3 regions of the Paenibacillus sp. FSL R5-0908 genome follow, and region 1 is predicted to be linked to each of the others. Evidence: riboswitches for the same ligand, from Rfam matches in the RefSeq annotation. Region 1 holds a riboswitch; each other region holds the start of a gene.

Region 1 (4,560 bases):
AAGTGAAGCTTTCCTGATTCCACACCCACTTTTTCTGTGAAACCTTTACAGTAAAAGCTTCATTAGCTTTTGGCTGTGATGGGGAAAGCACCACAGAATTTACAACCTGTGTATTTTCTCCTGCATAATAGACAAGCACACGATCGGATTCCTGTAGTTCGAACGCATCCATACCCACACTTGGATATATCCACTCCCCGCCTCGTGATACCACGAAGCTCCACCATCCGTCGTAAGTACCTTGCGAAACTCCATGGATACCTGATACAAAGTTGCCATAAGACGATTTGGTGATATCTACTTTAAAATCATCGGTAGACCCTAGTTGTTGCAACGCTTCAAGGGCATTGGAGGCTTTCAAAGTCCCCTCACTAATCAACCCTTCCGGGCCTTCAACGGTTAGCGAAGCTGTTACATTCTTAGAAATCACTTTTAGAGCTTTTGTATATTTAGCAATCGTTGGGGCTTTGCCTTCACGGTAGCCAGTTACAGTCAGTGTATAGTCACCTGCGGGCACATTTCCTGAGAATACGGCCTCACCTTTAGCATTCGTCGTTACCGTCTGAGCTCCAATTTGGACCTGAACACCCGCAGCTTTTGCAGTTACAGGAGAGGAAGTGTTCGTAGCAGCGTCCCATTTCCACGTCTTACTAGTTACAGTGACGGTAAAAGAATCGCCCTCTTTAAGATTTGCTTTGGAAAGCGTAACGGAATCCACAAGCTTAGTGTCATCTCCGGCATAATAAACCAGTACCTGATCTGAATCTTTAAGTACAAAATCACTCATACCTACATCGGGATTCATCCATTTTCCGTCACGCGATACAACATACATCCATCCGTCATAACCACCAAAGCTTCCAGCAACAATATTTCCGATGCCAGTCACATAATTGCCCGAAGGATTCGTGATCGGCAAGTTCGTTTGAAGCGCCAGCTTCTCTAACGCTCCAAGTGCGTTGCCAGCATAGGCGTACCCTTGTGCCAACGTGGCCTGTGGCCCCTCAATCGTTACAGGAGCGTAGATTAGTGAGCTCTGAATGGAGGACTTGGAAAAATCGTATAGCTTATTGTTGCTTCCTTTATACAGCAAATTATAGGCAACCAGCGCCTGAAGCCCTTGCTCTGTCGCCAGAACATTACTGCTTCCACCACGGCTATGGGTGAAGCTACCATCAGCTAGACGATAGCTGAGCAGGTTCTCCATTAGATCCACTTTGTTTTTGGTGTATTCTAATCCACTAGGATCAACTCCAAAGGATGTGAGTCCAAGGATTGCTTGTGCGCTACTTTCAGCACTGTCACCGTAACCCCCATGGCTATCTTGAGCTGCGGATAACCAGGCTACGGCTTGTAGCCCTGCTAAGTAGGCTTCGGGATTATTTTTATGTGCCGCCAGAGCCGTCAAGGTTATCGCTGTCATATCAGGCTCACTTGTGCCTGAGGTTAGTGCAAAGCCCCCATCTGGATTTTGTTTGGAGAGAATCTCCGTAAGGAGCTTATCCGCCGTCCATTTCGCGTCACTTGGGATATTATATTTACCAGAATCCAGCGCAAGTAAAGCATATACCGGATTATTAAGCGTCTGTTCACTGAGCTTGCTGTTATTATAAATTTTCTCAATCAGATTATAGCCAGGAGTCGTTCCGTTACCAGCAAAGCTAGTAGGATCTGCACCAATCGCTCTCACTGCGAGCACGATTCGAGCATAATCGGTTACATTGGCGAAATTTCCAGCTGCATCCTTTACTTTTTTCTCAAGCTCTGAATGGTAACTGGCTGGCAGCTTATATCCTGCTTGCGCTAATCCAATAGCTTGCCAATCCGATTGCACGCCACCTTTCAAGAGATATTCTGCAGCCGCATAAGTCGCATCCGCAACATTAATCCGCTCCGCAGCAGTTGCTTCCAGACCGGAGCCAGCGCTCGCTTCTGCAAATATTTGTCCTGCCGGAGCAAGAGATGTTCCTAGAATTGAAATGACCATGAATAAGGCCAGCCCAAGTGCTACAAACTTGGAAGACATGATTTTCTTCATTGTTTAACCTCTTTCTGTATAAGAATGGGTACTGCTGGGAATAAGACGCATAACATAAAGACCGCCCCTTTAGAGGGCGGTCAGGGAAGATTACAAATCGAGGCTGAGGCGCTTGCTTCCTGCCAACAGTCCATCTGTATATGTTCCACATTCTTACCCCACGAAGAATAGAAACGCTCACGAAAAAGGCAGGTCTCCTGGCTGATGCTTCATCGCTGTTCTTCACCTTCCCACCCTACCTTAGGGGCAGTGGCTTATAGAAGAAAAACTCCGCACATACAGTGGCGGGACCGCGCCGGACTCTTGCACCGGACTTCCCTTTTAAGCAGACGACTAGATTGATAGAGTCTGCACCTTTTCCAGTATGTAGTATCTTATTTTGACATCCATAATCATATCTATTAATACATAGCATGTCTATAGAAAAGCTTAGTATGGGCAGCAAAAAAATGAACAGCATTACGCCACCTGCCGGTAGGTATTGCTGTTCAGAAAGCTTGTTATTCTGCTGTTCCTTCCGGACTTGCAGTTGGGGAAGGTTCAGCACTTGAATCAGAAGCTGGTGGAATATTAGGATCGGGATCTACGATCAATGTAAATCTTCCGGCTTTGATCATACTTTTCTCTAAAATTGTCGCTCCAGGCTCCAATGTAACCTCAACCTGATAGGAAGATTGTTCCCCTTCAGTCACAGCTGTTGCGGAAGGCAACCCAGTGCTATCCTCAGCATCAGAGGAAGGCGTAGGAGACGGAGATACATCAGCTACAGCATTAGTAGCATCTGCACCTTCTGCTGTTCCTCCAGTAGTGCCAGCGGCATCTGACTCGTCATCGGCGTTTCTCTCATCCGTCCCATCCGTTGACGGCACTGGACAAGTCCCATTCGTAGCAGCGACCTTAAAGCTTTTATCTATCTCTGTAGACGAAGACATTAAACTAATCTCAGTCGGTTGAAACTGCACACAGTCATCTGCACTTGCGAAGGTGAACACCAATATGCTGCTCCCCTTATCTCCTTCGCCGCTCTGATCCTTCAAGTATACTGAAGCCGGAGGCAGCACATTGCCTGCACTCTGAACAGGGGTCGGCTCAGGGCTTGTTCCCGGCAGAGCCGTCTTCGTATCATCCGGACGCAGCATACTGAATACGATAATTGCAATAATCACCAGAATACCCGTAATGGAGCCGGAGATTAAGAGTCGAAATCGGCTGCGGCTGATCCAGCGCGCCAGCGGGGAAGCCAGTTGGGAGCGGGCTTCATTGTACACATTTTGCAGAGCAGGCCGAGCTGCCGCGACATAGTTCTTTCGGAATTCCCGATTCTTGAACGCTTCACGATCACTGCTCAGGAAATACTTCAGAATCGCCTTACGGTAACCCGGTTGCAGCTTTTTATTCGAAACCTTAAATAAAGAATTTCCTTGCGACCAAGCAAAAAACCGATAGATGATTTCTTTGTCGGAACCGGCTTTACGCTTTAACAGCTCCAGAAGCGCATCGTAATCCAGCGGACCCCCTTCACGCTGAGTTGTATAGTAAAAGGCTAGCGGAAGCCGTTCAAAGGGTTCCAGAACACGTGCCTCTTTTAGCAAACGACGACCCAGTAGCTGCACATCGTCTAGTTCCTGCGGAGACAATCCTGTAAAAATCTCTTCATTTGGCTTCTCTTCACCAAACCAGCGGTAAGCTGCACGCAGCGCATTCTCTTTCTGCTTGCTAATCCTATCCAGTGGCGGCTGCCAATCGACAACATTACCATATCGTAAAAAAACTACCTCCAGAAGCTCCTCCTGCGTCATATCAGAAAGCGATAAGCGGTTCAGTAAGAATCTATCTGCTGAAGCAGCAAGATCCTGCATTAGGGAGAGTGCCTTAGGAGCAACTCCTGTTCCTTTACGGCGATCTTTTTCTGCCTTATCTACAATTTCATGAATTTCCGCCACAGAAGCCACCGGATCATGCTCCAGCTGGAGCTTTTCTAGCAAATAATCCTTCACAGCATTTTGAGCAAAAGACTGCTCTAACGCCACAGGCAGGAACCGCCCCCAATGGAGCACAAAGCTCAGAATATCCGCAGATCTGGACGCCGCAGCTAGTCTTGATTCCATATAAGGCTCAAGTAGCTGCTTACGGAAATAAGTTTCAGACATCACGCGCTGGAAGTAAGCTGCACTTAACTCATCATTACTCTCAATGATCCCGTAAGCAGCACTCAAAATATCCTTGCGGCCCGCTTCCACACTATGAAGCATCCCATTGATGAAATAATCCACGATTCTTACCCTGTAATTGTGATCCTTAAGTACAAAATACTCTTTAAAGCATTCCATAATCGCTGGATCTGGCACATTTCTTTGCCGAATCAGATCAAATTCCCGGTCAAACCGTTCTAAGAAAATATCATTCAAGCGGATTCTAGAATGAATTGCACCGTCTGGCTTTAGGTATGAAAGCAAACCACTTAGCACCGCACTCTTGTTTTCCGTATATAAATGCTCGTTCCCTTGCTCAATCTCATAAAA
Region 2 (4,560 bases), 4.2 Mb from region 1:
TATCTATCGCAACGGAGACAGGCGCGGTGTTACTCGGATATTTAGCTGTTCAAGGACTATACTTCTTTTTTATTCGCAGCCGCTATTTACGCAACCTGAAGAAGAACTTGATATGAGAAATGGGGGTAACAAGATGCAAGCATGGATTACAGATTTTATGGAGCAGTTTGGTTACTTCGGTATTTTTCTGATGCTGGCCTTTGAAAATATATTTCCACCAATTCCTTCAGAAGTGATCCTGCCCTTTGGAGGATTTATGACGACTACGACGAGCTTAACGATCCCTGGTGTAATTATTGCTGCCACGGCTGGTTCACTACTGGGTGCAGTAATCCTCTATTATATTGGACGATTATTGGATGTGAGCCGGTTAGAGAAACTGGTTGAACGCTGGGGTGGCCTAATTCGGATCAGTAAAAAAGATATCCACAAGGCTGACGCCTGGTTTGATAAATATGGCTATTGGACTGTATTGTTTTGTCGGATGGTTCCGCTGGTCCGCAGTCTGATTTCGATTCCGGCGGGAATGTCGGGCATGAAATTTGGAGTGTTTATGATCTTCACAACGATTGGCACATTGGGATGGAATTTGCTGCTTGTGCTTATTGGCGCGGCTTTGGGCGAATCCTGGGAAGACATTGCCATGTACATGGATGTGTACTCCAATGTAGTCTATGTACTAATTGCTGGCGGATTAGTTATTATTGGGTTTCTGTACTTCCGCAAACGCAGCCGGAGAATGAACACTGAGGGCTAAGCGGGTGGAGGACTGATAATAGAAATGATTATTAAAAAGGAGGGAAACACATGGAGCTATTAACGATTATTAAAGCCATTATTTTGGGGCTTGTTGAAGGTTTAACCGAATTTGCTCCAGTATCCTCCACGGGTCATATGATTATTGTTGATGATATGTGGCTGAAATCACAGGCGTTATTTGGACAATATACGGCAAATACCTTCAAAGTAGTTATTCAACTGGGTTCAATATTAGCGGTTGTTGTGATTTTTAGAAATCGGTTCATTGATTTGTTAGGCTTAAAGCGTTTCAGCCGTAAGCAATTGGATCCTGTAACAGAGGAGCTACCGCAGATGGAGCAGGGCGGGCACCTCAAGCTGACTCAGGTTTTGGTAGGGTTAGTGCCTGCAGGTGTGTTAGGTGTTCTGTTTAATGATTATATTGATGAGCATTTATTCTCTACCTCAACGGTGTTAATTGGTCTAGTGATCGGGGCTATATTAATGATTATTGCGGATCTGTTTGGGCCAAAGAAGATCAGAACTGAGAGTGTAGATCAGATTACATACAAACAGGCACTTGGTGTAGGTCTTGTACAGTGTTTTTCGTTATGGCCTGGATTTTCACGCTCGGGCTCGACGATTTCTGGTGGCGTACTCCTCGGGATGAGCCATCGGGCCGCTGCTGATTTTACGTTTATTATGGCAGTACCCATCATGGCAGGTGCCAGTCTGTTGTCACTGATGAAAAACTGGCAATATTTCACCATGGACGCGTTGCCGTTTTTTATTGCTGGCTTTATTAGTGCCTTCCTATTTGCGCTGTTATCGATGCGTTTCTTCTTAAAACTGATCAATCGTATCAAGCTCTTACCGTTTGCTATATACCGTATAATTCTTGCTGCTGTAGTATATTTCGTATTTTTCTAAGTCCGTTATAAGGAATCGATATAACAGAAGCCCCAGTAATCTATTGCAGATTGCCGGGGCTTTCACGTATGATGACATCAGATTAAGACACTCAAATGATGAAAGATATCGGAGACAGGTGCTGACCGGAAAATAGTAATTCGGTAGGCTTAATAGGGAAATTCGGTTCGAAGCCGATGCGGTCCCGCCACTGTAACGGAAGAATCTCGAGCAACAGAGGTCACTGGCAATTTACTACTGCTGGGAAGACTGCTCAAGATGTTGACGCCGCTAGCCAGGAGACCTGCCTGTTTCAACAGCACTGCTTCACCTACGGAAGATAGGGAGGTGTTAGACGTTAACCATGGGTATATCATGGGCGTCTTTCCCTTTGACTTTTTTAGGGAAGGGCGCTCTTTTTTATAGGAAAGCAAGTAGCTTTGGAGTTTGAAATAAGAGATTGAAGAGGGAGTGTATCGAGATGACGAATAAAGTAAAAGTAAGCAATCTTGGATATCCGAGAATCGGAAAGAACCGCGAATGGAAAAAGACACTGGAAGCCTACTGGCAGGGGAAAATAAATGAGGAGCAATTCCGCTCCGAAATGGCAGCAATTCAGCTGCAGCATTTGAAGACCCAGCAAGAGGCAGGAATTGAGCTTATTCCGGTAAATGATTTTACATTTTATGATCATGTGTTGGATACGGCTGTTATGTTTGGAATTGTACCTCCACGGTACACGTATGATGGCGGCGACATCGGGCTTGATCTTTATTTTGCAATGGCCCGTGGTAATGCTGAGGCTACTGCCTGTGAGATGACCAAATGGTTCAATACGAACTATCACTATATCGTTCCAGAGATCGGCACACAAACACCACGCCTGACTGAAAATAAACCTCTAGCGGCTTATCGTTTTGCTAAATCGCAGGCAGGGATTGAAGGTAAACCGGTACTTTTAGGTCTGTATACCTTCCTTAAGCTGTCCAAAGGTTACGCAGCGGCAGATATCGCCAAGATTGCTGCACGTTTTGTTCCAGTCTATGTTCAACTGCTACAGGAACTGAAGCAAGAAGGGGTAAGCTGGGTACAAATCGATGAGCCAGCGATTGTTACAGGCATAAGTAAAGAAGAATTAACACTGCTTAACTCGATATACACAGAAATTGCCGGCTCCGTGCCGGGCTTGAATATTATTTTACAGACGTATTTTGAAGCTGCTGAACCGCTGGAGGCACTGCTAGAGTTGCCTGTTCAAGGCTTGGGTCTTGATTTTGTGCACGATGGTGGAGCGAATCTGGCTTCTATCGAACGTCTTGGCTGGCCGAAGGACAAATGGCTGGGTGCCGGAATTATTGATGGACGGAACATTTGGCGTTCCGATTTAGACGCTAAGCTGCAACTGGTAGAAAAGCTCAGCGTTCATGTGCCGCTTGATCGTCTTATTCTTCAGCCTTCTTGCAGTCTGCTGCATGTCCCAGTCACCGTTCAAGGTGAGGTGAAGCTGAAGGCGACAGTTAAGAATGCGTTAGCTTTTGCCGATGAGAAGCTTGCAGAGCTTAGTCTGCTCGGAGCAGCCCTCGCAGATAAAGGAGAAGCTTCTAAAGCAGCGCTGGCCGCTAGTCGTGAAGCTATTGCAGCATTCCGCGCACTACCTGAGCGTGGCCGTAAGGATGTGGCGGAGCAAGTGCTTGCACTTGCAGCTCTACCGGACCAACGCAGTCTGCCTTTTGCTGAGCGCTTAAAGGTGCAGCAAGAGAAATGGCAGCTTCCACTTCTGCCAACCACTACAATTGGTAGCTTCCCGCAGACAGTAGAAGTGCGTCAGGCGAGATTGAAATGGCGTAAAGGGGTCTGGAATCAGGAGCGTTATGATGGATTTGTTCGTGAGCAGATCGCGGATGCAATTACCTTCCAAGAAAAGCTAGGTCTGGATGTTCTGGTCCACGGTGAGTTCGAGCGTACAGATATGGTGGAGTTTTTCGGAGAAAAGCTGGATGGATACTTGTTTACTAGTAATGGCTGGGTTCAATCCTACGGTTCCCGTTGCGTTAAGCCACCGGTGATCTACGCGGATGTTGCATTTATACAGCCTATGACTGTAAAAGAAAGTGTCTATGCACAATCGTTGACGAAGCTTCCGGTTAAAGGAATGTTGACGGGCCCTGTAACGATCCTCAATTGGTCATTTGTACGTGATGATCTCAGCCGGGAAGAGGTGGCCAATCAAATTGCTCTTGCCCTTCGCCATGAAGTAAAAGCGCTGGAAGATGCAGGTATCGAAATGATTCAAGTGGATGAGCCGGCTATACGTGAAGGACTTCCGCTTAAGGCAGAAGACCGTGAGCATTACCTGAACTGGGCAGTGAAGTCGTTCCGCGTTGCTACGAACCATGTGAAGGCAACGACACAAATTCATACGCATATGTGCTATAGCGAATTCAATGACATGATCGATTCCATATCGGCTATGGATGCTGATGTAATCTCCATCGAGACTTCACGTAGCCATGGGGAGCTGATTATCAGCTTTGAGGAGCAGGACTATGATAAAGGAATCGGTCTTGGAGTGTATGACATCCATAGCCCGCGGGTTCCGGCTGTAGAAGAAATGACAGCGAATATCGATCGTGCGCTGCGGGTGCTGGATCCTGAACAGTTCTGGATTAATCCGGATTGCGGTCTGAAAACACGTGGCTGGCAGGAGACAGAGGATGCACTTCGTAACATGGTAAGAGCTGCGGCTATTGCGAGGGAAAAGTCAGGGGTTATTGCTTCTAAATAGACATAAATAAATTAGAGCCAGGGTAAATTACCCTGGCTTTTTAGTTCACTTATTTTTTTATATCAGCTACTTGATAATAATTCTCAATCTTGTTAGAATGAAAAAGAAAAGAAGGAACCGTGGAGGGT
Region 3 (4,560 bases), 170 kb from region 1:
TGCTACATTGTTGTAATAAAGATCGTAATAACCGTTAGGTACTGTATAGTTCGCCCGAGCCAAAGAAAGGATTGACCATTCTCCACTGCCTGTTCCAAACGTTGGATTCTTTACAGTATTTAGAATATAGGCAAGGCTTTTATTTAATTGTTGTTTGGCTACTACAGTAGTAGGTTGTTCTAATTGCACATCATTCATATCAAAGAGACGGTTGCTATGATTGATCAGACGATCATAGGACACAAGAGCATACGTACCTTGGTCCGTTGCCATATTGTCTACTTTGCCTGTGAGGATATGCTTAAATCCACCCTCAGGTGCAGCAAAGCTAAGCAGTGCATCAATAAGCGAATTTCCACTTTTAACAAATCTAGTGTCCGTGTGCGGATCTATGCCTACACCAGTTAAGGCTACAATTACCTGTGAGATACTTTCGCTGCTAGTGCTTCCCCAGCTTGTAAATCCGCCTTGATTGTTTTGGTTATCGGACAGCCATTGAATGGCCCGATCCACGGCAGCTTTTACATCATCACGGGTTGCATAATAAGGTGCAAGAGCTTGCATTGCCATCGCAGTCATATCGACATCGGCTTTGGTTACGCCTAATGCCCAGCCACCGGCCTCTGCTGTACCTTTTTTAACCTCTTTATCTAAAATGTACTGAACTAGTTTTTCTCTTGTGGTCTGTTCTGTAACTCCATCAACTACAGGAATCTCATAGTTATGGCTATCTAACGCGATCAGAGCAAAAATCGGACCATTATTGCCTTGCTTCTGGATATATTGATAATCAGCCAGTGCTTTTCTCAGATCATATCCCGCAACATTTGTGATATCTTTTCCGATAGAGGTAAGTCCTAATATTGCTCTGGAATTCTCTGTGCTTTTATTGGCGTCGAGTTTTCCATCCGTTTTAATGGTTGATGCTATTTTCGTTGCTACATTGTTGTAATAAAGATCGTAATAACCGTTAGGTACTGTATAGTTCGCCCGAGCCAAAGAAAGGATTGACCATTCTCCGCTACCTGTTCCGAACGTTGGATTCTTTACAGTATTTAAAATATAAGCAAGGTTTTTATCTAACTGTTGTTTGACGGCAACTGTAGTTTCCAGTTTGTAAGTAACCTGATAAGTTACATTTGTTTTGTTTCCAGCTCCGTCAAGAGCCGTTACAGTAATTGCATTACTGCCTGAATTCAGAGTAGCTTTGTACTCCCCATTTGCAGGTGATAAAGTAACTCCATTCAGCTTCACTTCTGGAGTAATGTCACTATATACATTGTCTGTGACAGCTACTTTGAAGCTTATTTCTTTATTGGATACTTCCTGTTTATCTTGTATGCCACTTACTGTAATAACAGGGGGTTCTATGTCTAATGCATTGTTAAGACCGACAAGCGCATGATCTACACTTATTTGAGAGCTTGCCATGTTTTCGAGCACGGAATAGGCTTGATAAACTGCCGATTGCACTACTGGTCTGTCCAAAATAGTTTCTTTATTAGGGGCACTGTTAATCTCGGCGATTTCTGCAGTTAAAGCATCCTTATTGGCAAGTTGAACTGGGATTTCCCCCCAGCCGCCAAGATCAGAACCATAACCATAAGTGGTGAACTGAGTTCGAATGATGTCACCGTCTTGAGGCTTATAATCGGTCATCCCAAACGGAGGAAACACATTATTTACTGCATACATCCAACCCGACATGGAGGTATAGTCAAACTGACTTAACCACTCTGGGTCTGCTTTAGTGCCGACTGTTTTCCCATCGGCTGAAATCATATCTAAAATATATTGTGGAATATTGACTTCACTTCTGCCACTATCTTTAACTTCTGATAAATAAAAACCACTATCTATATTTCCTAAATATCTATAATTCCCATCACCTAGCGCACGTGTTATTAAAGATGCGCCATTATCGCCTTCATAAATCGGAACTTTAATAGGTTCCTTAATATACCCTTGGCCTAAGGAGAATTTCTCTACGGATACAGATACATACCCTTTAAGGGTAGAGCTTGCTCCATCTGCTTGAGCCGGGATTACACTTGTAGAGAATGTCGTAATAAATACAGCTACAATTAGTAACCACGCTAAAAACTTATTTTTCTTCATTTTTCCATAACCCTTCCCTTCATACCTATGATAAAAAACAGAATAAACTTTTCTTATAACCACAAAAAAACCACTCAACATAAACGTCAAGAGGTTAAGATAGTGAACCACAATAATCGCTGGCCAACACTATTCAAGCACCTCTCTATCGATCGTAGAGTTTGATGGTGTAACAGAAAAAGGCAGATATTCTGGCTCAAGTATCATCACCCTTGCTGCCTTCCCAGTTTCCCAGTGGCATTTTGCAAGGACTCCTCTTTCACAGCGGCGGGACCGCGCGGGATTCACACCCGCTTTCCATTTAACCAATCTATGATTGTACTTCCGCAACTATCATAGTTGGCACCTATTTCTAATTTTAAATTTTCATGCTTCATCATAACTAATATATATGCTTTTGTCATGTTATATTTCTTTTTTGTATAACGGGCAGCTAGAGATAATCCTATTGAATAACCAATTTCTACGACTAGGGGTTATTTAAATAATTTCTTTATCCAACTGTGGGGGAAATCAGTTTAAATCACTAATTCTTATATGAATTTACCACAAATTAGTAAGGTACTCGCTAAGTGTATTCTATGTTAGGGTATATTAAGAAAGCGTTTACAAAATAAAAAATGGAGGTGTTTATGTTCATCTAACCACCAAGTACAGCGTCAAAGCCAGGTCCAAGCATCCTAAATTATCTCACAAAGGAGAATTCAATGACTACGCGAATCCAGAAATCCTTCTTATCATTGACACTTGTCACCGCTCTTCTGCTCTCTCTGTTCTCATCCATGGCCGCAGCTGCAACTAAGGACGAGCAACAAGCTAAGGCAGCGCCAAAGAGTAAGATCCAATCCTATGTAGACGAAATGCAGCCCGGATGGAACCTTGGCAATACTTTAGATGCTACAGGTGAGGATGAAACCTCCTGGGGCAATCCACGTGTGACCCAAGATCTTATTAAAAAGATCGCCGCTCAAGGCTATAAAAGCATTCGGATTCCTGTGACCTGGGATACTCACATGGGTGCGGCACCAGACTATACCCTAGAAAAGGCCTACCTCGACCGTGTGGAAGAAGTTGTCGGCTGGGCACTGGACGCCAAGCTTTATGTCATGATTAATGTCCATCACGATTCCTGGCTATGGGTAAGCCATATGGAAGAAAAACACGATGAAACGCTGGCACGTTATAATGCAGCTTGGACTCAAATTGCCGATCGCTTCAAGGACAAATCCGATAAGCTGATGTTCGAGAGCATAAATGAACCTCGGTTCACCGATGGTGGAAGCACAGACGAAGCAAAAATGGAGCAAATGCTTACTGAACTTAATAACTCCTTCTATCAAATCGTGCGGAAATCCGGTGGGAAAAACGACCTCCGCCCACTTGTATTACCTTCATTAGAGTCTTCACCTACGCAAACAAGAATGGATCATCTCTATAAGACGATTACGGCTCTGAACGATCCAAATATTATTGCGACCGTTCACTTCTATGGCTTCTGGCCTTTTAGTGTGAACATTGCCGGCTACACCACGTTTGAAAAAGATACAAAAAACGATATCACTCAAACTTTTGATAACGTTTACAATACATTTGTAGCTAAAGGCATCCCTGTCATCGTCGGCGAATTTGGTTTATTAGGTTTCGATAAAGACACGGGTGTGATTGAACAGGGCGAGAAGCTTAAATTCTTCGAGTATCTGACTTATTATTTGAAAGAAAAGAAAATGACTTCCATGCTCTGGGATAACGGGCAGCATTTCAACCGTAAAACTTATAAGTGGTCTGACCCTGAACTCCACAATGTATTAATGTCTGGTCTGAAGGAGCGTTCCTCCAGCACCGAAAGCGATTTGGTCTACCTAAAAAAAGGGGCACAAATCAAAGATACCAAGGTTAAGCTAAACCTGAACGGCAATAAGCTAACCACCATTAGTGCCAACGGAAAATATCTGACCAAAGGTAAAGATTACACCTTAAATGGTGAGGAGCTCATCCTCAAAGCCAGTCAACTCAAAAAGCTCACAGCTTCCCAAAAATACGGTGAAAATGCCGTGCTGACTCTGAAATTCAACAAGGGTGTTGCGTGGAGACTTAAGGTCATTGTGTATGACACAGCTAAATTAAGCGATGCAAAAGGCACGACTGAATCCTTTGCCATTCCGACCACCTTTAATGGTAACCAGCTTGCCACAATGGAAGCTGTATATACCGCTGGTGGCAATGCAGGTCCGCAGGACTGGACTCCATTTAAGGAATTCGGCAATACCTTCTCACCTTCTTATAACACTAAAGAAATCAAGCTGCTTCCCGCGTTCTTTAAAGATGTTAAAGACGGCGAGGTTATCCTGAAGTTCCACTTCTGGAATGGGGATATTATCACCTACAAGATCACGAAGAGCGGAACAAACGTTGTAGGAAAGTCCTCTTAAGCATCGGTCCTGT

What was found. Region 1 has a riboswitch for cobalamin ahead of MKZ09_RS05170 (DUF4430 domain-containing protein). Riboswitches for the same ligand answer to the same signal wherever they lie in the genome.
Region 2: another riboswitch for cobalamin. It lies ahead of metE (5-methyltetrahydropteroyltriglutamate--homocysteine S-methyltransferase); the one in region 1 lies ahead of MKZ09_RS05170 (DUF4430 domain-containing protein).
Region 3: another riboswitch for cobalamin. It lies ahead of MKZ09_RS04495 (S-layer homology domain-containing protein); the one in region 1 lies ahead of MKZ09_RS05170 (DUF4430 domain-containing protein).

Annotation. Positions count from the first base shown of each region.
Region 1 covers NZ_JBBOUV010000001.1:1,156,056-1,160,615, reverse strand. The annotation lists gene MKZ09_RS05170 (DUF4430 domain-containing protein) at 1-2,038, opposite strand, end outside; cobalamin riboswitch at 2,209-2,411, opposite strand; gene MKZ09_RS05165 (GAP1-N2 domain-containing protein) at 2,539-4,560, opposite strand, start outside.
Region 2 covers NZ_JBBOUV010000001.1:5,374,457-5,379,016, reverse strand. The annotation lists gene MKZ09_RS24490 (FtsX-like permease family protein) at 1-116, shown strand, start outside; gene MKZ09_RS24485 (DedA family protein) at 134-757, shown strand; gene MKZ09_RS24480 (undecaprenyl-diphosphate phosphatase) at 808-1,668, shown strand; cobalamin riboswitch at 1,768-1,973, shown strand; gene metE (5-methyltetrahydropteroyltriglutamate--homocysteine S-methyltransferase) at 2,129-4,432, shown strand.
Region 3 covers NZ_JBBOUV010000001.1:986,729-991,288, reverse strand. The annotation lists gene MKZ09_RS04495 (S-layer homology domain-containing protein) at 1-2,118, opposite strand, end outside; cobalamin riboswitch at 2,283-2,483, opposite strand; gene MKZ09_RS04490 (cellulase family glycosylhydrolase) at 2,826-4,547, shown strand.